Regions from separate parts of the Kosakonia pseudosacchari genome, predicted to be linked through region 1. Evidence: predicted binding sites of a transcription regulator. Region 1 holds the regulator's gene; each other region holds the start of a gene.
The links. The regulator PurR, encoded in region 1, represses purine synthesis genes. The targets are predictions, from matches to a motif close to CANGCAAACGTTTGCNTG.
Positions count from the first base shown of each region.

Region 2: a site for PurR is predicted at 2,602-2,619, ahead of pyrC (dihydroorotase). Genes of this name have one in related genera too.
Region 3: a site for PurR is predicted at 3,315-3,332, ahead of IP581_RS23200 (NCS2 family permease). Genes of this name have one in related genera too.
Region 4: a site for PurR is predicted at 2,711-2,728, ahead of pyrD (quinone-dependent dihydroorotate dehydrogenase). Genes of this name have one in related genera too.

Region 1 is NZ_CP063425.1:2,153,864-2,159,433, reverse strand. It holds gene IP581_RS10160 (C40 family peptidase) at 1-340, shown strand, start outside; gene sodB (superoxide dismutase [Fe]) at 465-1,046, shown strand; gene IP581_RS10150 (MFS transporter) at 1,101-2,270, opposite strand; gene cydH (cytochrome bd-I oxidase subunit CydH) at 2,440-2,529, opposite strand; gene purR (HTH-type transcriptional repressor PurR) at 2,827-3,852, shown strand; gene punR (DNA-binding transcriptional activator PunR) at 3,871-4,782, opposite strand; gene punC (purine nucleoside transporter PunC) at 4,894-5,570, shown strand, end outside.
Region 2 is NZ_CP063425.1:1,883,826-1,889,395, forward strand. It holds gene solA (N-methyl-L-tryptophan oxidase) at 1-527, opposite strand, end outside; gene bssS (biofilm formation regulator BssS) at 648-902, opposite strand; gene dinI (DNA damage-inducible protein I) at 1,180-1,425, opposite strand; gene pyrC (dihydroorotase) at 1,505-2,548, opposite strand; gene IP581_RS08790 (lipoprotein) at 2,665-3,225, opposite strand; gene grxB (glutaredoxin 2) at 3,349-3,996, opposite strand; gene mdtH (multidrug efflux MFS transporter MdtH) at 4,062-5,270, opposite strand; gene rimJ (ribosomal protein S5-alanine N-acetyltransferase) at 5,508-5,570, shown strand, end outside.
Region 3 is NZ_CP063425.1:4,882,187-4,887,756, forward strand. It holds gene mnmE (tRNA uridine-5-carboxymethylaminomethyl(34) synthesis GTPase MnmE) at 1-312, shown strand, start outside; gene IP581_RS23190 (4'-phosphopantetheinyl transferase family protein) at 510-1,253, shown strand; gene IP581_RS23195 (NADPH-dependent FMN reductase) at 1,273-1,839, shown strand; gene IP581_RS23200 (NCS2 family permease) at 1,877-3,214, opposite strand; gene yieH (6-phosphogluconate phosphatase) at 3,384-4,049, shown strand; gene cbrC (PF03691 family colicin E2 tolerance protein CbrC) at 4,076-4,663, shown strand; gene IP581_RS23215 (ADP-ribosylglycohydrolase family protein) at 4,688-5,570, shown strand, end outside.
Region 4 is NZ_CP063425.1:1,705,176-1,710,745, reverse strand. It holds gene IP581_RS07915 (YcbX family protein) at 1-899, shown strand, start outside; gene zapC (cell division protein ZapC) at 896-1,438, opposite strand; gene pyrD (quinone-dependent dihydroorotate dehydrogenase) at 1,607-2,617, opposite strand; gene ssuE (NADPH-dependent FMN reductase) at 2,865-3,440, shown strand; gene IP581_RS07895 (sulfonate ABC transporter substrate-binding protein) at 3,433-4,404, shown strand; gene ssuD (FMNH2-dependent alkanesulfonate monooxygenase) at 4,401-5,546, shown strand; gene ssuC (aliphatic sulfonate ABC transporter permease SsuC) at 5,555-5,570, shown strand, end outside.

The DNA of each region.
Region 1 (5,570 bases):
CGGTACCTCACCGAGCACCGGTTTCGATTGCAGCGGTCTGGTCTACTACGCGTATAAAGATCTGGTGAAATTCCGTATTCCGCGTACCGCCAATGAGATGTATCACCTGCGCGATGCGTCGCCGGTGAATGTGGCGGAACTGGAGAGCGGCGATCTGGTGTTCTTCCGTACCCAGGGCCGTGGTACAGCCGATCACGTTGGTGTGTACGTCGGCAATGGTAAATTCATTCAGTCTCCGCGTAGCGGCCAGGATATTCAGGTCACATCACTGAGTGAAGATTACTGGCAGCGTCATTATGTTGGCGCGCGTCGCGTCGTAACGCCGAAAACCATTCGCTAATCCCTCACCTGCCGCACCTGCGGCAGGTAACTCCCTCTTTAGTCTGCCCTTTCGATTTGCTACCCTAATCCGCACATCCAGTAGGGCTATTGGATGTCATTAAAATAATGAAAGGAGAATAGCAATGTCGTTTGAATTACCTGCATTACCGTATGCAAAAGACGCCCTGGCGCCGCATATCTCAGCCGAAACGCTGGAATACCATTATGGTAAACATCATCAGACGTATGTCACCAACCTCAACAACCTGATCAAAGGCAGCGCTTTTGAAGGGAAAACTCTGGAAGAGATTGTGAAAAGCAGCGAAGGCGGCGTGTTCAACAATGCCGCCCAGGTCTGGAACCATACCTTCTACTGGCACTGCCTGGCTCCGAATGCCGGCGGTGAACCGACCGGTGAACTGGCGGCGGCTATCACCAAATCATTCGGTAGCTTTGCCGAATTCAAAGCGCAATTCACTGATGCGGCAGTAAAAAACTTCGGTTCAGGCTGGACGTGGCTGGTGAAAAAAGCGGATGGCGCATTGGCCATTGTTTCAACGTCTAATGCGGGCACTCCACTGACAAGCGATGCAACCCCGCTGTTAACCGTCGATGTGTGGGAACATGCGTATTACATTGATTACCGTAATGCGCGCCCGAACTACCTCGAACATTTCTGGGCGCTGGTAAACTGGTCATTCGTTGCCAAAAATTTAGCGGCATAAACGTGACATAAAACAAAGGAGGGGCCAGCCCCTCCTTTTTTGCATTCCTGCTATTTATTCTGCAGCGGCATAAGCACGTTCTGGCTGTGAGCGACCAGAGAACAGCACCACCAGCAGGCCCAGCCCGGCAATAATCGCCCCCATAACCGGGACGAAATCATAACCCAGCCCACCGGAAATCACTGCCCCACCGGCTGCCGCACCCAGCGCATTACCAAGGTTAAAGGCACCGATATTGACTGACGATGAAAGCCCAGGTGCTTCGTGCGCAACGCGCATGACACGCATCTGCAACGGTGGAACCACCGCAAACGTCGCCGCGCCCCATACCACCATGCTGATAGCCGCGCCCACTTCACTGCGCGCCAGGAACGGGATCGCCAGCATGATGGCAATCAGCAGAAGTAAAAAGCCTTTCAGCGTGCCGGTTACGGAACGATCCGCCAGTTTGCCGCCGAGATAGTTACCAATGGAGAAGCCAACGCCAATCAACACCAGCATCGCCGTGACAAAAACGGGAGTGGCATCGGTAATGGTGTGCAGCACCGGCGCAATATAGGTATACAGCGTGAACATGGCACCCGCACCGAGCACGGTGGTCAGCAACGCGGATAACACCTGCGGGCGCACCAGCACCGACAGCTCTTTACGCACGTCCGGGCGCTCACCTGCGCCACCTTTCGGCAGTGAAAAGAACAGACTCGCCATGGCAATCACACCCAGCCCGGCGGTAGCCATGAACGACATACGCCAGCCAATGGTTTCACCCAGCCAGGTCGCGGCAGGGACACCGCCAATGTTAGCAATGGTCAGCCCCATGAACATGGTCGCCACCGCACTGGCCTGCTTCTCTTTCGCGACCACGCTTGCTGCCATCACCGAACCAAGACCAAAGAAAGCGCCATGGTTCAGGCTGGTGACGATACGCGCCAGCATTAATGTGGCGTAATCCGGCGCAATCGCCGACAGCACGTTACCGAGCGTAAAAATCGCCATCAAAAAGATCAGGGCGTTGCGTCTGCCGCGGTGAGACAGCAGCAACGTCATTAACGGCGCACCGACCATCACGCCGATCGCGTAGGCGCTAATCAGCATCCCCGCCGCCGGAATAGAAACGTCAACGCCGCGGGCAATAACCGGCAGTAATCCCATCGGGGAAAACTCGGTGGTACCAATGCCGAAGGCGCCAATCGCCAGGGCAAGCAAAGGGAAATTAATTTTCATCTGTCACTCCAAAATAGACATGCCGACTTGCGACCCTGTCGCTGAAGTCAAAAGTATGACAGCTATCACAAAAAACAGAAGTTAGCAGAATGACAAAAGATTATTGCAGAAGTGATAACAATAGCGGGGGAAGAAAACCGAGGGAGAAGAGGCTCTCCCTCGCGATAGATCAATGCAGTGCAGCAGTCAGACCGCCGAAAACAATCAGGCCCAGAACGATGACGGTAGTGATTAAAGAATACTTCAGATCGGTGCTCATCAATTTTCCCCTTTTTAATTTCCCCACAAAAAGTGAGATAACGCATTTTTGCACAAATTATCTTAAAAATCTTGCGGGAATTGGCAGGAGAAACGTTTTAATACTTCCCCTTTTGCTCAAGATCAGACAAAATTCGACGCTAAATTTATTAGCGTACCGGCCATTGACTCCCCTCCTGACGTCCAGTGTCGTTTTCCCGGCGTACCGCACCCCCTTTGATGGGTACAGGGTGATTAAAGGCAAACGTTTACCTTATGTATTATCAGGAGCTTATGATATGGTCTGGAGTGATATCTGATGGCAACGATTAAAGACGTAGCGAAACGAGCAAACGTTTCCACTACAACCGTATCACATGTAATTAACAAAACCCGTTTCGTCGCCGAAGAAACGCGCAATGCCGTGTGGGCGGCGATTAAAGAGTTGCACTATTCCCCCAGCGCCGTCGCCCGCAGCCTGAAAGTGAATCACACAAAATCGATCGGCTTGCTGGCCACCAGCAGTGAAGCGGCCTACTTTGCTGAAATTATTGAAGCCGTTGAGAAAAAGTGCTTCCAGAAGGGTTACACCCTGATCCTCGGTAATGCCTGGAATAGCCTGGAAAAACAGCGGGCTTATCTGTCGATGATGGCGCAAAAACGCGTCGATGGCTTGCTGGTAATGTGTTCCGAATACCCGGAATCGCTGTTAAGCATGCTCGAAGAGTACCGCCATATCCCGATGGTGGTGATGGACTGGGGCGAAGCGAAGGCCGACTTTACGGATTCCGTTATTGATAACGCCTTTGAAGGCGGTTATATGGCCGGGCGCTATCTTATTGACCGCGGACACCGCGATATTGGCGTGATCCCCGGTCCTCTGGAGCGTAACACTGGCGCTGGCCGTCTGGCTGGCTTTATGAAAGCGATGGAAGAAGCTCTTATTAGCGTGCCGGAAAGCTGGATCGTCCAGGGCGATTTCGAGCCGGAATCCGGCTATCGCGCGATGCAGCAAATCCTCGGTCAGGCGCATCGTCCTACCGCTGTCTTTTGCGGTGGTGACATTATGGCAATGGGCGCGCTGTGCGCTGCCGATGAGATGGGTTTACGCGTACCGCAGGATATTTCCCTGATTGGTTATGACAACGTGCGTAACTCACGCTTCTTCACCCCGGCGTTGACCACGATTCACCAGCCGAAAGACTCGCTGGGAGAAACGGCGTTTACCATGCTGCTTGATCGCATCGTCAACAAGCGCGAAGAGTCGCAGTCTATTGAAGTGCATCCGCGCCTGGTTGAGCGCCGTTCCGTGGCCGATGGTCCGTTCCGCGACTACCGCCGCTAATCGCTTATTACGGAGCCGTTAATTCGGCTCCCGTAACCATTCATTATTCAGCGTTTCACTATCTCCCAGGTATTCCAGCAGCCAGTTTAACGCCGGGGAAGCTTCATTTTGCTGCCACGTCAGGCAGCACGCCGCGTCCGGGAAGGGGTTTTCCAGCGTCAGCGCGACCCAGTCACCGCTGTCGAGCCGTGGGCGGGCAAAGTGTGCCGGCACCATTCCCACGCATAATCCTGCCGATAAGCACGCCTCCGACGACGCCCAATCCGGGACGATCACGCGTTTCTGATTATCCAGCAGCCAGGTAATACGTTTGGGCAACGAACGGGACGTATCTTCCTGGATAAGTGAAGGCCAGTTGCGTAAGGTGTCGTCGCTAAGCGGGCCTGCCAGTGACGCCAGCGGATGGCGACTGGAAACCACACATTTCCAGCTCAGCATCCCCATATCGCGAAACGCATAGCGCCCGCCGACGGGAATGGCCTGCGTTGCGCCGATCGCCAGTTCAACCCGCCCATCAGCAAGCGCATCCCAGACACCGTTAAATACTTCCTGGTAGACCTGTAACTCAACGTCGCTGAAATGGCGATAGAAATCGACGATCAATTGCCGGGTACGCTCAGGTTTGACGATGTTGTCGACCGCAATCGCCAGTTGTCCGCGCCAGCCGTTAGCGATTTGCTGACACTGCTGACGGGTGATCTGCATTTTTTTGATAACAGCACGCCCTTCTTTCAAAAACCAGACCCCGGCAGGCGTGAGCTCGACATCACGATGGCGGCGTTCAAACAGCGGAACAGCCAGCCACTCCTCAAGCTGTCGCACGGTATAGCTCACTGCAGAGGGCACACGGTGTAACTCCTGCGCTGCACCGCTAAAACTGCCATTGCGGGCGACAGCATCAACCACTTCCAGCGAATATTCTGACCACATAATCTGCCTGCAAAAATTTTGAAACCACTACGCAAATATTAGCGTTTCACAAGCCTTAATGCACTCCTTACACTCAACAGCCCTGATTACCTGCAATAAAGAGAAACCCACATGCAACCTGGCAATGGATTTTTAGTCTGGCTCGCGGGATTAAGCGTGCTCGGCTTTTTAGCCACTGATATGTACCTCCCCGCTTTCAGCGCGATACAGCAAGATTTACACACATCGTCTGCGGTGGTTAGCGCAACCTTAAGCCTGTTTCTGGCGGGCTTTGCCATTGCGCAACTGGTATGGGGGCCGCTATCGGATCGCTATGGCCGCAAGCCGGTTTTGCTGGCCGGGCTGGCGATTTTCGCGCTGGGCTGTCTGGGTACATTATGGGTACGCGATGCAACCCTGCTGCTGGTGCTGCGCTTTGTCCAGGCGGTTGGCGTCTGCGCCGCGACAGTAAGCTGGCAGGCGCTGGTGACGGATAACTATCCCACGCATCGCGTTAATCGCATCTTCGCCACCATTATGCCGCTCGTTGGTTTAACACCCGCTCTGGCACCGCTGCTGGGAGCCTGGATCCTTGCGCATTTCAACTGGCAGGCCATTTTCGCCACCTTACTGGCGATCACATTGATTCTGATGATCCCGGCATGGCGACTGAAAGCACCGGCGAATAAAATTGAGCACCACGAACAACCGCTGACCTTTATGGATCTGCTGCGCGCCAGGGATTATCGCGGGAATGTCATTATCTATGCCGCCTGCTCGGCCAGTTTCTTCGCCTGGCTGACCGGTTC
Region 2 (5,570 bases), 270 kb from region 1:
TGATGCAGCGCGGTGACCGGGCAATTGAACAACTGAGCGCAGCCCGCCTCTTTGGCAAGACGGATCCACGTTTTTACCGCCAGTTCGCTACGCAGTACACCGGAGTCGGTTTCAAACATGCCGATGTAATTGTCGGGTACGCGGATTTCTGGCCAACGCGCCATCAGTGACGGGGCATCGAGTTTTTCGACGGCCAGCTGCCACTGCGCTGCGCTTTGCGCGACGTTAGCCAAAAAAGCGGAATCCGCCGGGCCGATATTGACAACGCCAGTGCGGTCAAACACCGCTTCGCCGCTTTCCGCCGCCAGTTGCTCCCACAACTGTTGCGCACGCAGCACCAGCGGAACATATTTTTCGCCTTCGCCGTAAGCGTGGCGCATTAAACGCGTATCACCGTGGTGGCTGCCTTCCTGATGGGGCGGCAGGTGAGCATCGGTCATCAGCACATTCAGCCCGCTTAGCGTGGCGTAATAGCCTGCCGCTGCGCCGACAGAACCGCTGCCAATAATAATGAGATCGTATTTCATGGTGGTGTTCTCCAGGCAAATGCGTGTTCAGGAGGGTAATTAACCTGGGAACGTTATACAAGGACAGAAATAAGAAAGGCACCACAAGGGTGCCTGTTGAGTCTATATAGCGCATTATCACTAATGCCTGCGATACTCATCTTCCTGGTAGTCGCCCGATTCAATCTTGGCAATGCCCGCTTCGAGTATCGAAATAAACTGGCGGGCAACATCGGTCGTTAACCACAACGTCTGGCCGACTTCGGTCTCTTCCTGAGCGGCTCTGTTTGGGGTCTGGTAGTGCAACCGGAGCATCAGTGCGTCGTAGCTATCCACGGTGCTGATGTCCCATCCGACCAGTGGATGGGTCTGGATGACTTCATTATTCTTTACCATCATAACCCCCTTTATTGGCGTGTTTAATTAGACAACGACTCTTGAGGTTCAATGCGTGTTTTTTTTGAAGCTTTTTCAGTATACCAACAAGTGGGGGAGTAGATCGAATAATTAAACACTCTGCAACATGTTTTTTCGACCGTTAGATTTTTTTGAATAAGAAAACGGGCTCTTAACCATATATTTTTATTAAAAAAGCGCTGCACCAGGATTGCGCTTAAAAAAACAACAAAAAAAGCCGGGGCGACCCGGCAATAAGCACAAACTTAAAGAAAAATTAGTCGGTGATAAACCAGTCGTCGGCGCTTTCCCAGGTTTCCTGCAAAATTTCAGTTATGCGATCTTTATCTTCTTTTGCGCCGCCCAAAACCGAAAGATTATTTGCTGCGGCGTAGCGAACCGTAATTTTGTTTTCGCGATCGGGGTAACAATTGTTCAGACGACGAGATAACTCGCCCGCCAGCGCATCAACAGCGCCAGGCGGTAAGGGTGTGGTTTTGGCGATAGTCACTTCAATGCGCATAATAGCCCCCTGTGTAATTTACTGTATGTTTATACAGTTAAGCGAAAGCTATTACAACAGGGAGCGATAATTTTTTTATTTATTGCTTAATGCGCCAGCGCACGGTTTCACCTGCGAGAAACGGCACCAGCGAATCTTCCGGCAGCGCAATCGCCTCTGGCACCAGGCTCTCTTCACGCACCAGCTCAACAAACGTTTCGTTCACCGGTAAGCCATAGAAACGTGGTCCGTTGACCGAACAGAACGCTTCAAAATGCTGGAGAGCATTCATCTCTTCAAATACGGTTGCATAACTACCTAGCGCGGTGGGGGCATTGAAACAACCGGCGCAGCCGCAACTGGCCTCTTTACGATGACGCGCATGCGGCGCGGAGTCCGTACCGAGAAACGCGCGACTAAAACCGCTGGCAACCAGCTCGCGCAGCGCCTGCTGGTGAACATTGCGCTTCAGGATCGGCAGGCAGTACAAGTGAGGGCGTACACCACCGACCAGCATATGATTACGGTTAAACATCAAGTGCTGGGGCGTGATAGTCGCGGCCAGCAGCTCGTTGCCTTCGCGCACATAGTCTGCGGCATCTTTGGTCGTAATATGCTCAAACACCACTTTCAGCCCCGGCAGACGCTGGCGCAGCGGTTCCATGACCGTTTCGATAAATCGCGCTTCTCGATCGAAAATATCGATATCTGCATGCGTCACTTCACCATGCACCAGCAGCGGCATGCCCAGTTTTTCCATTCGTTCCAGTACCGGCATAATCGCATCAATGCTGGTAACACCATGGCTGGAGTTGGTCGTGGCATTCGCCGGGTAGAGTTTCGCTGCCGTAAATATCCGCTCGTTAAAGCCACGTTCGACTTCATCGGCGTTCAGGCTGTCGGTCAGGTAGCAGGTCATTAAAGGCGTAAAATCATGCCCGGCGGGTACGGCGTCGAGAATACGCTGGCGGTAGGCGATAGCCGCATCCACGGTAGTGACAGGGGGAGCAAGGTTCGGCATGACAATGGCGCGGGCGTAAGTTTCGCTGGTCCACGGCACCACGGTTTTTAGCATTTCGCCATCACGTAAATGGACATGCCAGTCGTCAGGACGGCGGATTTTCAAAACCTGGGGTTGGGTCATTGGAGTGCTCCGGCTGGTGAGAAACAGGTGTTTTTTGCCGGGCACTAAGAATAAGCGGAAACGTTTTCGTTTGCATCCTTTTCCTGAAAAAAAGGGCGCTCACGGCGCCCTGTTATTTAGTCAGTGAGGGGGATGATAATTTCACCCGGTTTCACCTCAATCCCTTTGGCATATTTTTTCGCCAGCGCCTCGCCTTTGCTGCTGTCTTCTTTCAGCACATAAGCAGGGCGTTGGTTAAAGTAGTTGCGTAGCGACTGATTTAGATAGGGCATCAGTGTTTGTAACACAGCCTGCATTTTTTCCGGCGTCACGGTGGCGTTAACCACTTCCATCTCTTGCAGGTAAATCGCGCCTTTTTCTTTATCAAACACCGGCAACGCTTTGAGTTTCAATTTGATGATGGCTTTTTGATTGCCAAATAGCGAAGTCATATCCAGATTCGCATCGCCGGTCAGGGTGATTTTATTGGGTTCTTCGCGACCGATTTCACTGGCCAGATTATTCAGCACAATATGGGCGTCGGCAACGCCGGGTACGCCGATGTCTTTGGCGAAGTCATTACGCTTTTGTAGCGCCTGGTTAATCTCCTGTTCGCTGATAGAATATTGGGTCAGTTGATTGCACCCCACCAGCACGCCGCTCAACAGTAGTGCTGCGGCAAAAATGATTCTCTTCATGAATTCCTCAACGTGATCGCCATGCTACGACGCAGGGGCGTAGCATGCGACACACGTTCAATAAAGGCCAGCGGAAAAAGCTGAAAGGCGTGACGGAAGCGGGCACGCTTCCGTCACAGGCGGTTAAATAGCCATCGATGACAGCACGTTAATTTGTGTCTGTTTCGCCATGTTGTCACGGTATGCTGCAACCCGGCTGGGCCAGTTGATACCGCTCACGATTGTCAGGTTACGCAGCAACGGGAAGAGATGAATATCATCATCGGAGAGTTCTCCGTTCACCGCGTTGGGCTGCACGATTAATTTATCCAGTGTGCGTAAATCGTCGCTGATATTTTTCGCCAGCCCCGCAGAGTGGGCGAGGTGCTCGGCAAAACTACCCATCGCCGCCTCCTTTTTGGCAACAAAATAGGCTCGCGCCTGCGGCGTGGAAAATTCATCAAACGCCGATTTCGCGAAGCGCGGGATCAACAGCTTATTAACGTAGCCATTCACCTTACGCAGCCACTCTTCCACTTTCGGGTTTTGTTTCCCGGTTAGTAGCGGTTTGCCGTCGAGCTTATCGACATAATGCACAATGTCCATGCTCTCCGGCAGATAACGGCTATCGTCTTTTTGCAGGATCGGCGCCATTTTCTGGCCAATCATTTTTGTGGGTGTGGCTTCGTCATCATTGAGCAGGATCTTGAGTTCGACGGGGATATTCTTAAGGCCGAAAATCATGCGGGCTTTAACGCAGAACGGGCAGTGATCGTAAATGTAGAGTTTCACGTTTCTCCTCCATACTGGCTTATCCATCAATTACCAGTATGGAAGAGGGGATACACAGGCGCAAATCAGGCACCGGGTTCAAGCATGGTCGGACGAATACGTTTGTGACTGAATTGCCACAGCAGCGCCATGGAGGTCATGAACCCAATAACGCCAAGCATCATCCACGGCAGTTCCGGCTGATTAAATGCTTTCCCAGCGTCAAACAGCCAGCCGCCGCCGGCATAACCAAGCGCGCCACCGAAGGCCAGTCCAAGACGGCTAAAACCCATATAACTGCCGCGCGCACGGGCATCGGCCAACTGTGCGCTTAACGTTTCCCTGGCAGGTTCGGCAATAATGGAGCCGATGTAGAAGGTGCAAATCAGCGTAAAGAGTTGCTGTAGCGTGCCGACCATCCCCACCGGCAACAGGCTGAACGACATCACCAGCAGACCCGCCATCAGGCGATGTTCAAGGCGAAAACGTTTTTCACTCCAGCGAGCAATGGGGTAGAGCAGCGTCAGCGACAGGCAGGCTTCAATGGCGTACATCCACTTTACGGCCGCCGGTGAACCGGCAATGTCGTTAACCATAATCGGCAGCATTAGCATTACCTGCACCGCCAGCATGTAATAACCGGTAAGGGTCAGCACGTAAGTCACAAAGCGTTTGTCACGCAACACGCGCGTCAGACCTTCGCGCACCGGCGCTTTCACCGTCGACAGTTTCCAGGCTGGCAGCAGCCAGGCGTTAAACGCGGCACACAAAATAAACATCAGCGCACCAGCCGCGCACACCAGACGAAAGTCATATTGCAGCAGCCAGCTGCCGAGCAGCGCGCCAATAACGGCGCCCGCGCTGTCCTGCATCATTAACAGCGAGAAAAAACGGCTGCGTTGATGGGGGCGCACCAGTTTCACCACCAGTGCGGAGCGCGGCGGATCAAACAGCGTGCCGCCCAGCCCGGAAAGAATACAGGAAAGCCACAGCAGCCAGGGTTCATGCGCCACCGCCATCGCTGCAAAGCCGCCCGCGCGCATCAGCATGCCGGTGACAATCAGCGGCTTGGCGCCGAACCGATCAGCAATCGCACCGCCGAAAATCCCCAAACCTTGTTGAATAAACTGACGCAAACCGAGCGCAATGCCGACCATTAATGCCGCCCAGCCAAGCTGGTCAACAAAGCGGATAGAAATCAGTGGAAAGACAACGAAAAAGCCGAGAACAACCAGCATATTATCGACAAGCAGGAAATATTTACCCAGGCTCCTTGCCTGCGATATGCGCGCCATTTCCCCTCCGGGAAATAAGAAAGATAAGACCTTCTTATTCTGCGGTTTCGTCGGGCCTTTTCCCATGGGCGCGGTGACAATATTTTTTTATCAACCTCGGCCTTTGATTGAGACTTTTCATCGAAAATGGTGTTTGACGCAGAAAATGCCATGTTGCTGTTTTCCCACAGCGCCAGAGCAACTGTATAGTAAAGGGAAGGGGTTAAAAGAGTCGTAAAACGGAAGGAGTAGTAATGCATGTTTGGCTATCGCAGTAACGTGCCGAAAGTACGCTTAGTAACAGATCGCCTGGTGGTTCGC
Region 3 (5,570 bases), 2.2 Mb from region 1:
CACTCACTTGTTCGTCTGTCGGCACGAACGGGTGAAGGCGTGGATGTATTACGTCAGCATCTTAAACAGAGCATGGGCTTTGACACCAGCATGGAGGGTGGCTTCCTCGCGCGTCGTCGTCATTTACAAGCGCTGGAAACGGCCGCAGAACATCTGCAACAAGGCAAAGCGCAGCTGTTAGGTGCATGGGCGGGTGAATTGCTTGCCGAAGAGCTACGCCTGGCACAACAGAACTTAAGTGAAATCACCGGCGAGTTTACCTCTGACGATTTGCTGGGGCGTATTTTCTCAAGTTTCTGTATTGGTAAGTAATGACATGGCGGCCGTTTTAACGGCCGTTTATGTTACTACGGTGGATTTTCCTAAAGTGTTTCGAATCAGCGAAAGAAAGTGTAAATATCCCCATTAGGACTTTTCAGATGCGAATTTCCGCATTAAAACCTATGCAGTATGGGCGATAATATTGATTATCGATTCGATCAACTCAGACCATTATCACGGAGAGAAAAATGGCGACGCACTTTGCAAGAGGGATTCTGTCAGAAGGGCATCTCATCTCTACCCGGTTACCGCTAGCCTGCCACGATACGGCGCGTCAGCTTCCTGAACACCGCCGCTCACGCTTTCTCGCTTCCCGCGCGTTACTCGCCGAAATGCTGTTTATGCTGTACGGCGCGAGTGAACTACCGGAAATAGAAGTTGAGCCAAGCGGAAGACCGAGGTTTGTCGACAGCAGCCTGCCGCACTTCTCACTGGCGTATGCCGGAAACATGGTTGGTGTGGCTATCACCACCGAAGGCGAATGCGGGCTGGATATGGAGTTACAGCGCGCAACGCGGAGTTTTCATAGCCCGCACGGGCATAAACACACGTTCACCAATAATGAGCAGCTGTGGATCAACAACCAAAACGATGCTAACGAAGCGCAAACCCAGCTTTTGACCATTCGCCAGAGTGTAATGAAATTGCTGCATCAGATGCAGGATGAGCCGGGACAGTTACAGTTATTGCCTGGCTCCGGGCGTCTTCGCACTGCGCAATTGTCGCAGGTGGAAGTAATGTGTGACGCGGAGGATGTATTGATTTGGTCGGTCGCCGTGAGTCCGGCAATCGAAAGCCTGAAGATCTGGGAATTCGACAGTCAAAAAGGGTGGCGTTATCTTTCTGATGTGCAAACGCGCGCTAACGATCCCGCGTCCCGCTTAATGCGATTCACCAGCCTGCCTGCGGAAAAAGCGCTGATCCTTAATTGATCCCTACACAGGAGTCATTATGTCTGCTGAACTCAAGGTTGTGACACTTCTCGGGAGCCTGCGCAAAGGCTCCTTTAATGCCATGGTTGCACGCACGTTACCGAAACTCGCTCCGGCAGGAATGGACGTGACGCCGCTGCCGTCTATTGCCGATATCCCATTGTATGACGCGGATATTCAGCAAGAAGAAGGTTTCCCGCAAAACGTGGAAGCGATCGCGGCACAAATCCGCGCCGCAGACGGCGTAGTCATTGTAACGCCTGAGTATAACTACTCCGTGCCAGGCGGCCTGAAGAACGCCATCGACTGGCTATCGCGTCTGCCTGAGCAACCGCTGGCCGGAAAACCGGTTTTGATCCAGACCAGTTCAATGGGCGCGATTGGCGGCGCACGCTGCCAGTATCACTTACGCCAGATCCTGGTGTTCCTCGATGCGATGGTGATGAACAAGCCGGAGTTTATGGGTGGCGTGATCCAGAGCAAGGTGGATCAGCAAACGGGAGAGGTGGTCGATCAAAGCACCCTCGACCATTTGACCGGGCAGCTAACGGCTTTTGCTGATTATATTCAGCGCGTTAAGCGGTAGTGGAAAAACCCTCTCCCTTGCGGGAGAGGGAAAAAGATTAATGCGCGTCGATAAAGATGATTTTCAGCAGGAACAGCACCGCAACCACCAGCACACACGGGCTCAGATCGCGCAGACGGCCAGTGCCAATCTTCATCACACAGTAAGAGATAAAGCCGAGCGCGATACCTTCGGTAATCGAGAAGCTAAACGGCATCATCACTGCGGTGATAAACGCAGGTACGGCTTCTGTCAGATCGTCCCACTTCACGCGCGCGAGGCTGGATGTCATCAGCACACCAACGTAGATCAGCGCACCAGCCGCCGCATACGCCGGAACCATACCCGCCAGCGGCGACAGGAAGATAACCAGCAAGAACAGCAGACCAACCACCACAGCGGTCAGACCGGTACGCCCGCCGACAGACACACCAGAAGACGATTCGATATACGCCGTCACGGAAGAGGTGCCGATAAACGAACCGGCGACCGAAGAGATGCTGTCAACGTACAGCGCCTGCTTCATGCGCGGGAATTTGCCGCTCTCATCCACCAGCCCGGCTTTATCCGTCACGCCAATCAGCGTACCGGAAGAATCGAACAGGTTAACCAGCATAAACGAGAAGATCACGCCCGCCAGACCGATGTTAAACGAACCGGCGAGATCAACGTTGCCGACAACGGAGGCAACGCTCGGCGGCGCGGAAACGATGCCGTGGTACTGCACATCACCCATCAACCAGCCCAGCAGCGTCGTCACAACAATAGAGATCAGCACCGCGGCATGAATGTTGCGCGACGCCAGAATCGCGATGATAAAGAAACCGAGCACGCCCAGCAGAACACTGTGAGACGTCAGATTGCCAATGCTCACCAGCGTCTCTTTGTTGGCGACGATAACACCGGCATTTTTCAGCCCCATCATGCCAATAAACAAACCGATACCGCTGGTAATACCAACACGCAGGCTCACCGGGATATTGGCAATCATCCAGTAACGGACGCGGAAAATGGTCAGCAGCAGCAGGCCGACCGCGCCCCAGAAAATCGCGCCCATGCCAATCTGCCAGGAGAGGCCCATCGCGCCAACCACCACGAACGCAAAGAAAGCATTCAGGCCCATGGCCGGAGCCAGTGCGACCGGCAAATTCGCCACCAGCCCCATCAAAATGCTGCCAAAAGCGGCAATCAGGCAGGTTGTCACAAATACTGCGCTGGTATCCATTCCGGCGACGCCCAGAATCTGGGGGTTAACAAAAACGATATACACCATCGTCAAAAACGTCGTGAAACCGGCGATCACTTCGGTGCGTGCCGAAGTACCGTGCTCGCGCAGTTTAAACACGCGGTCAAGCAACCCCTGGTTTGAGGCCTGGGTAGTGTGTTGTTGGCTCATTATCAATTTCCGGAATAGGAGGGAAAATTCGTCGCTATCCTATACCAAAATGAGACAATGTTGACGGTTATCACACACTTTTTTTCATTGAATTTGCTTATACGGCAACGATTGCGTCCCGTAATCTGCGTTAAGTAAACGTTAAACTTGCAATAAAACAGGAAACGGCATGTCCCACATTGAAGCGGTATTTTTCGACTGTGACGGCACCCTGGTCGACAGTGAAGTAATTTGTTCCCGCGCATACGTGCATATGTTTGAAGCGTTTGGTATTTCGCTCGATCTCGACGAGGTTTTTAAACGATTTAAAGGCATGAAACTGTATGAAATCATCGATGTTATCGGCGAAGAGTACGGTAAACCGCTGGATAAAAGCGCGCTGGAGCCGGTGTACCGCGCGGAAGTGGCGCGCCTGTTTGACAGCGAGCTGGAAGTGATTGCCGGTGCGAATGCATTGCTGGACGCGGTAGCGATTCCGATGTGCGTTGTTTCTAATGGCCCCGTCAGCAAAATGCAACACTCTTTGGGCAAACTTGGAATGCTACATCACTTTCCTGAAAAACTGTTTAGCGGCTATGACATCCAACGCTGGAAGCCCGATCCGGCGATAATGTACCATGCAGCTAAAGCGCTTAATGTCGATCCGGCAAACTGTATTCTCGTGGATGATTCCACCGCCGGGGCGCAATCTGGTATCGCGGCAGGGATGGAAGTATTTTACTTCTGCGCCGATCCGCATAACAAACCCATCGACCACCCAAAAGTGACTACGTTCACTGATTTGGCGCAGTTGCCAGAACTGTGGCGCGCTCGCGGGTGGCATGTTACGCGTTAATCTAAACCACTAAACAGGATGTTTTTATGGCCCAGACACATCGCCCTCTACCGGTATTTAAATATCACCCGCAACCTCTGGAAACCGGGGTGTTCTCTGAAGACAAAACGGTCACCTGCGCCTGCTGTCAGCAGCCGACCAATGTCTACTACACCAATCCGTTCTATACCCAGCAAGATGTCGATTATCTCTGCCCATGGTGTATTGCAGACGGTGCAGCTGCAGAGAAATTTGGCGGTAGCTTTCAGGATGAATCCTCTCTGGAGGGGATAGAAAGCGAGTTCGACGACGAAGGCGAATTTACCGGCTTTAAAAATCCCTGGCCGGAAGCCAGCGTGATTGAATTGACCGAAAGAACGCCGGGATATTGTGGCTGGCAGCAGGAGTTCTGGCTGGCACACTGTAATGATTTTTGCGCCTTCGAAGGTTACGTTGGCTGGAAAGAGATTGCCGACAAGCTGGATCAGTTTGCTGATTTGCGGGCCGACTGCGATGCTTTCGGCATTGATTACGAGAAGCTACCCGAATACCTGCTCGACGGCGGCGATTGCCAGGGTTATCTCTTCCGCTGTCTGCATTGTGGGAAATTGCGGCTGTGGGCCGATCTCTCCTGACGGAGAGCGACAGGAGCACAACAGATGTCTGAATTACTTGCACGTTATCAGGGTTGCCTGCTTGGGCTGGCCGCAGGTGATGCGGTTGGTACCACGGTGGAGTTCCGCGCGAAGGACTCCTTTCCACCTGTGACGGGGATGGAAGGCGGCGGCCCGTTTCATTTACAGGCCGGGCAGTGGACTGATGATACCTCAATGGCGCTGTGCCTTGCGGAAAGCCTGGTCACCTGTAACGGATTTGACGCAAAGGATCAGATGAACCGTTATCTGAACTGGTGGAAGTGGGGCTATTTAAGCTCTACGGGTCACTGTTTTGATATCGGCATGACCGTTGCCAGCGCGCTGCAAAAGTTCGCCAATGATGGCGAACCGTTTGCCGGTTCCAGCAATCCGCGAACAGCGGGCAACGGCTCACTGATGCGACTGGCGCCTGTGGTGCTATGGTTCTTTCCGGATCAAGCGCAAGTGCTGGAATATGCACAAGCCTCTTCACGCACGACGCACGCCGCGCCGGAAGCGCTCGCCAGCTGCCGTCTGTTCGCGCAACAGCTTATGAATGCCTTACAGGGCAAAAGTAAGCAGGAAACGCTGACCGATATCGCGCAGTTGCCGGAGCAGGAAAACCTGCGCCATATCGCTGAAGGTCGCTATCTGCAAAAAACGCGGGCGGAGATTTTTGGTACTGGTTACTGCGTGCAGAGCCTGGAAGCTGCGCTGTGGTGTTTCGCCAAAGGGAATGATTTTGAAGAAACCATCCTGCTGGCAACCAACCTCGGCGATGATGCGGATACCACCGCCGCCATTGCCGGGCAACTGGCCGGCGCGTTTTACGGGATAAACGGCATTCCGCAAACGTGGCGTGACAAACTCTGGCAGTACGAGGATATCGATACGCTGGCAAGAAAGC
Region 4 (5,570 bases), 450 kb from region 1:
CGGATGGCAGCAGCGCGGTGATTCGCTTTGCCGATTTTGCGCCCGACGCCGCACCCACAGAAGTGTGGGGCAATCACTTTACTGCACTTATCGCGCCCGAAGAGATTAACCGCTGGATGAGCGGCTTTTTTTCCCGCGAGGTGCAATTGCGCTGGGTTGGGCCTGAATTAACTCGCCGCGTCAAACACCACGAGGATGTGCCGTTATCTTTCGCCGATGGCTTTCCGTATCTGCTGGCGAACGAAGCCTCGCTGCGTGATGTACAAAACCGTTGTCCGGCCAGCGTGAAAATGGAGCAGTTTCGCCCCAACCTGGTGGTAACGGGCGCGCAGCCCTGGGAAGAGGACAGCTGGAAAGTGGTGCGTATCGGCGAGGTGGTTTTTGACGTCGTGAAACCGTGCAGCCGGTGTGTGTTTACCACTGTCAGCCCGGAGCGCGGGCAAAAACACCCTGCCGGTGAACCGCTCGCGACCTTACAGCGTTTTCGCACTGCGCAGGACAATGGCACCGTCGATTTTGGCCAAAACCTGATTGCCCGTAACAGTGGTGTGATTCGCGTCGGCGATGAGGTAGCCGTGCTGGCAACAGCGCCCGCGAAAACATACGGCGCAGGCGCAGTCGAAGAGTCTGTAGAACAGGATGCGCAACCCGCAGGCACAGTGGAAATTAACTGGCAAGGCCAAACATTTCGCGGGAATAACCAACAAGTGTTGCTGGAACAGCTGGAGAACCAGGGGATTCGCGTGCCCTACTCTTGTCGCGCGGGGATTTGCGGCTGCTGCCGGATCCGCGTAATGGAAGGTGAAGTTAGTGCGCTGAAGAAATCAGCGGTTGCGCCGGATGGTTCAATTCTCTGCTGTAGCTGTGTGCCGAAAACATCGCTGCGACTGGAGGCTTAAACCGCCTGTTCGAGCTGGATGGCGTTGGTATGCAACTGTGGTTTGAGGCGATCGTTCATAATTTTAATCGCGTCGCCCAGTTGCATGGTGCGCCCGGCAATCACCACTCCGGGTTGCGCCAGCAGACACAGCGCGGCATTTTCACCCGGTTCGACCACCAGCAGATTCACACACTCCTGCGTATCGCTCAGCCAGACACAAGCGCCTTCGCCCGTAACTGGCGTCCACTGGGAATCATGCGTCATAAAGTGCCAGCTTTTCGGCATTTGCGGCTTGAGGAAGCGAATCGCTACCAGCGCATTAAGCACCAGTTCAGCGCGTTGCTCATTGGATAACGGCAAATCGCGACATTTTTCATCAAAGGAGAAATAAAGCGCAGCATCATCAACGCAAAAACCAGACGGCGAGAAAGCGTCTGGTGTCAGCATCTTACGGGCAAAACGAGAGCGAAATAACATGCCATTGGCTAAATCGAGCATCATGCGATCATGCTCATCATCAAAATACCAGCGCCAATTATCGTCAGGTTTAATTCGCATTTTCCTCTCCCCTTCCCCTAAACATCCTGTCGTTTTTTCATCCTGTTTGCCGCCTCGTTTATTACCTAAATAATAAAAGACTAAAATGTTTAAATTAGCAACAGTGGTGGAATATAAAACAACCAGGGCGGGAAATAAAGCCCTGGTTACACAGGAAGGGATAAAAGATTAGATATGGGTAACGATTTCTTTAATCAGCGGTGGGCCTTTAAAAATAAAGCCCGAATAAATTTGCACCAGTGACGCACCGGCGGCAATTTTCTCGCGAGTCGCTATCACCGAGTCGATGCCGCCTACGCCAATAATCGGCAAGCGTCCGTTTAATTCTTGCGACAACCGCCGAATAATTTCCGTGCTTTTTAATTGCAACGGACGGCCACTTAAACCACCCGTTTCGTCACAATGTTTCATTCCCTGCACCAGCGATCTTTCCAGCGTGGTATTAGTGGCAATAACGCCATCGATATTGTGGCGAACTAAACTATCGGCTACCTGGATCAATTCCTCTTCAGAAAGATCTGGTGCGATCTTTACGGCTACCGGAACATATTTATGATGCACATTTTGCAGATCGTTTTGCTTATTCTTAATTGCCGTAAGCAGATCGTCCAGCGCTTCGCCATATTGTAATGTACGTAAACCGGGCGTATTTGGTGAGGAAATATTGATGGCGATATAACCGGCATAGGCATAGATTTTTTCCATACAAATCAGGTAGTCATCTTTACCCTGCTCGACAGGCGTGTCTTTATTCTTGCCAATATTAATGCCCAGGACACCGTCGAAGTGCGATTTCTTCACGTTCTCAACCAGATTATCGACGCCAAGATTATTGAAGCCCATGCGGTTGATCAGCCCTTCAGCCTCCACCAGGCGGAAGATCCTCGGCTTGTCATTACCCGGCTGCGGGCGCGGCGTCACGGTACCGATTTCGATGGCGCCAAACCCCATCGCACCCAGCGCATCAATGCACTCACCATTTTTATCCAGCCCGGCCGCTAACCCCAACGGGTTTTTAAAGGTCAGACCCATGCATTTGACCGGTTTCTCCGGTACACGCTGACGCACAAGGGCTTCAAAAGGCGTGCCGGTAATACGGCGCAATTGCTGGAACGTTAATTCATGAGCGCGCTCTGGATCGAGCTGGAAAAGGGCTTTACGAACGAAGGGGTAGTACATGAACTCTCCTGGATTCCCGGTTGCAAACCGGGGGCGTATTATCTGCGATTACCCGGTGAAAGGGAATTGACCTGCGGCAAAAAAAGGCGATTCGACGCAATCGTTTTCTCTCATCACTCTCCTTTATGCAAATTTCAGCATATTTTCATCGAATAAATCATTTAGTGGAATAAATCGACTCTGCCACACTGCCTTAAATTGTTATGAATGTTATCTAAAAGCAAACAATTGGTTATAAGGAGCAATTATGAGAGTTGTCACCCTGGCCGGAAGCCCGCGCTTTCCCTCCCGCTCCAGCGCGTTGCTGGAGTATGCCCGCGAGCGCCTGAATGCGCAGGATATCGAAGTGTGTCACTGGCATTTGCAAAATTTCGCGCCGGAGGATCTCATCTATGCCCGCTTTGATAGCCCCGCGTTGCAAACATTTATAGGGCAACTTAACGAGGCCGATGGCTTAATCGTCGCCACACCGATCTATAAAGCGGCTTACTCCGGCGCCCTGAAAACGCTGCTCGATCTACTGCCCGAGCGGGCACTGGAGGGCAAAGTGGTGTTGCCGCTGGCCACTGGCGGCACCGTGGCGCATATGCTGGCGGTGGATTACGCGCTAAAGCCGGTGCTCAGCGCGCTGAAAGCGCAAGAGATCCTGCATGGCGTCTTCGCCGACGATAGCCAGGTGCTGGATTATCAGCACAAGCCCAGTCTGACGCCCAACCTGCAAACCCGTCTGGATAAAGCGCTGGAAACTTTCTGGCAAGCGCTGCACCGCCGGGATATTCAGGCACCGGATTTCCACCTGCCGCAAGGAGTCGCGCATGTTTAATCTGTTCAAAAACCGCGCGCAATGGTTAGCGTTAAGCGGTTTACTGACGCTTTCCGCCTGGACGCAGGCCGCCGAACCGGCACCGGAAAGTTTGCGTATTGGTTACCAGAAAGGCAGCGTCAGCATGGTGCTGGCAAAAAGCCATGCACTGCTGGAAAAACGCTACCCGAACACCAAAATCACCTGGACGGAATTCCCGGCAGGCCCACAAATGCTGGAAGCGCTGAATATTGGCAGTATTGATCTCGGCAGTACGGGCGATATTCCGCCGATTTTTGCCCAGGCCGCAGGCGCGGATCTTCTGTATGTCGGCGTTGAGCCGCCAAAGCCGAAAGCAGAAGTGATCCTTGTTGCCCAAAATAGCCCGATTAAAACGGTTGCCGATCTGAAAGGACACAAAGTCGCTTTTCAGAAAGGTTCCAGTTCACACAATTTACTGCTGCGTGCTCTGCAACAGGCCGGGCTGAAATTCAGCGATATCCAGCCGGTGTTTTTGACCCCAGCAGATGCACGTGCCGCGTTCCAGCAAGGTAACGTTGATGCGTGGGCCATCTGGGATCCTTACTACTCGGCGGCCCTGCTTCAGGGTGGCGTGCGCGTATTAAAAGACGGCACCACGCTGAAACAGACCGGTTCGTTTTATTTAGCTTCGCGTCCCTATGCGGAAAAAAACGGTGCATTTATTCAGGGCGTTCTGAATACCTTTAGCGAAGCCGACGCGTTAACCCTTAGCCAGCGTGACGAAAGCATCGCGCTGTTTGCCAAAACGTTGGGGTTGCCTCAGCCGGTGATTGCCAGCTATTTCGATCACCGCCCGCCAACCAAAATTTCGCCAGTCGACGACACCACCGCCGCACTGCAACAGCAAACGGCCGATCTCTTTTATGAAAACCGTTTACTACCGAAAAAAGTCGATATTCGCACCCGTATCTGGCAACCGGCCAATCAAGGAGCCAAGTCATGAGCTTAAATCTGTTCTGGTTTTTACCCACCCACGGCGATGGTCACTATTTAGGGACGGACCACGGCTCGCGCCCGGTAGATCATGCTTATTTACAACAAGTCGCGCAGGCAGCGGATCGTTTAGGATTCAGCGGCGTGCTGATCCCCACCGGGCGTTCCTGTGAAGACGCGTGGCTGGTCGCCGCCTCACTTATCCCGGTGACACAGCGGTTAAAGTTTCTTGTCGCCCTGCGCCCCAGCGTCACCTCGCCGACCGTCGCTGCGCGCCAGGCGGCCACGCTGGACAGGCTCTCCAACGGACGGGCGCTGTTTAACCTGGTGACCGGCAGCGATCCGCAGGAACTGGCCGGAGACGGCGTATTTCTCGATCATACGCAGCGTTATGAAGCCTCTGCCGAATTTACTCACGTCTGGCGTCATCTGCTGGAAGGCGACACTGTAGACTTCGAGGGTAAACATATTCATGTGCGTGGCGCGAAACTCTTTTTCCCGCCGGTGCAGCAACCGCGACCGCCGCTCTATTTCGGCGGATCGTCCGATGTGGCACAAGATCTGGCCGCTGAGCAGGTAGACCTCTATCTGACATGGGGCGAGCCGCCAGCGCAGGTAAAAGAAAAAATTGAACAGGTACGCGCCAAAGCCGCCGCCCACGGACGTAAAGTGCGCTTCGGTATTCGTCTGCATGTGATTGTCCGGGAAACGAATGCAGAAGCCTGGCAGGCAGCGAATAACCTGATCGCCCATCTGGATGATGCCACGATTGCTAAAGCGCAGGCCGCCTTCTCTCGCCAGGATTCCGTCGGTCAACAGCGGATGGCGGCGCTTCATGGCGGCAAGCGCGATCAGCTGGAGATCAGCCCCAACCTGTGGGCTGGCGTTGGGCTGGTACGCGGCGGCGCGGGAACCGCGCTGGTGGGCGATGGCCCGACCGTCGCGGCAAGAATCAATGAATACGCTGAGCTTGGTATCGACAGTTTTATTCTTTCCGGTTATCCGCACCTGGAAGAGGCATATCGTGTCGGCGAACTGCTGTTCCCACACCTTGATGTCACGGTGCCGCAAATTCCGCAGCCACAGCCATTGCAACCGCAGGGCGAAACCGTGGCGAACGAGTTTATTCCCCGAAAAGTGGCGCAAAGCTGAGGCAAATTATGGCGGCAGAAAAGA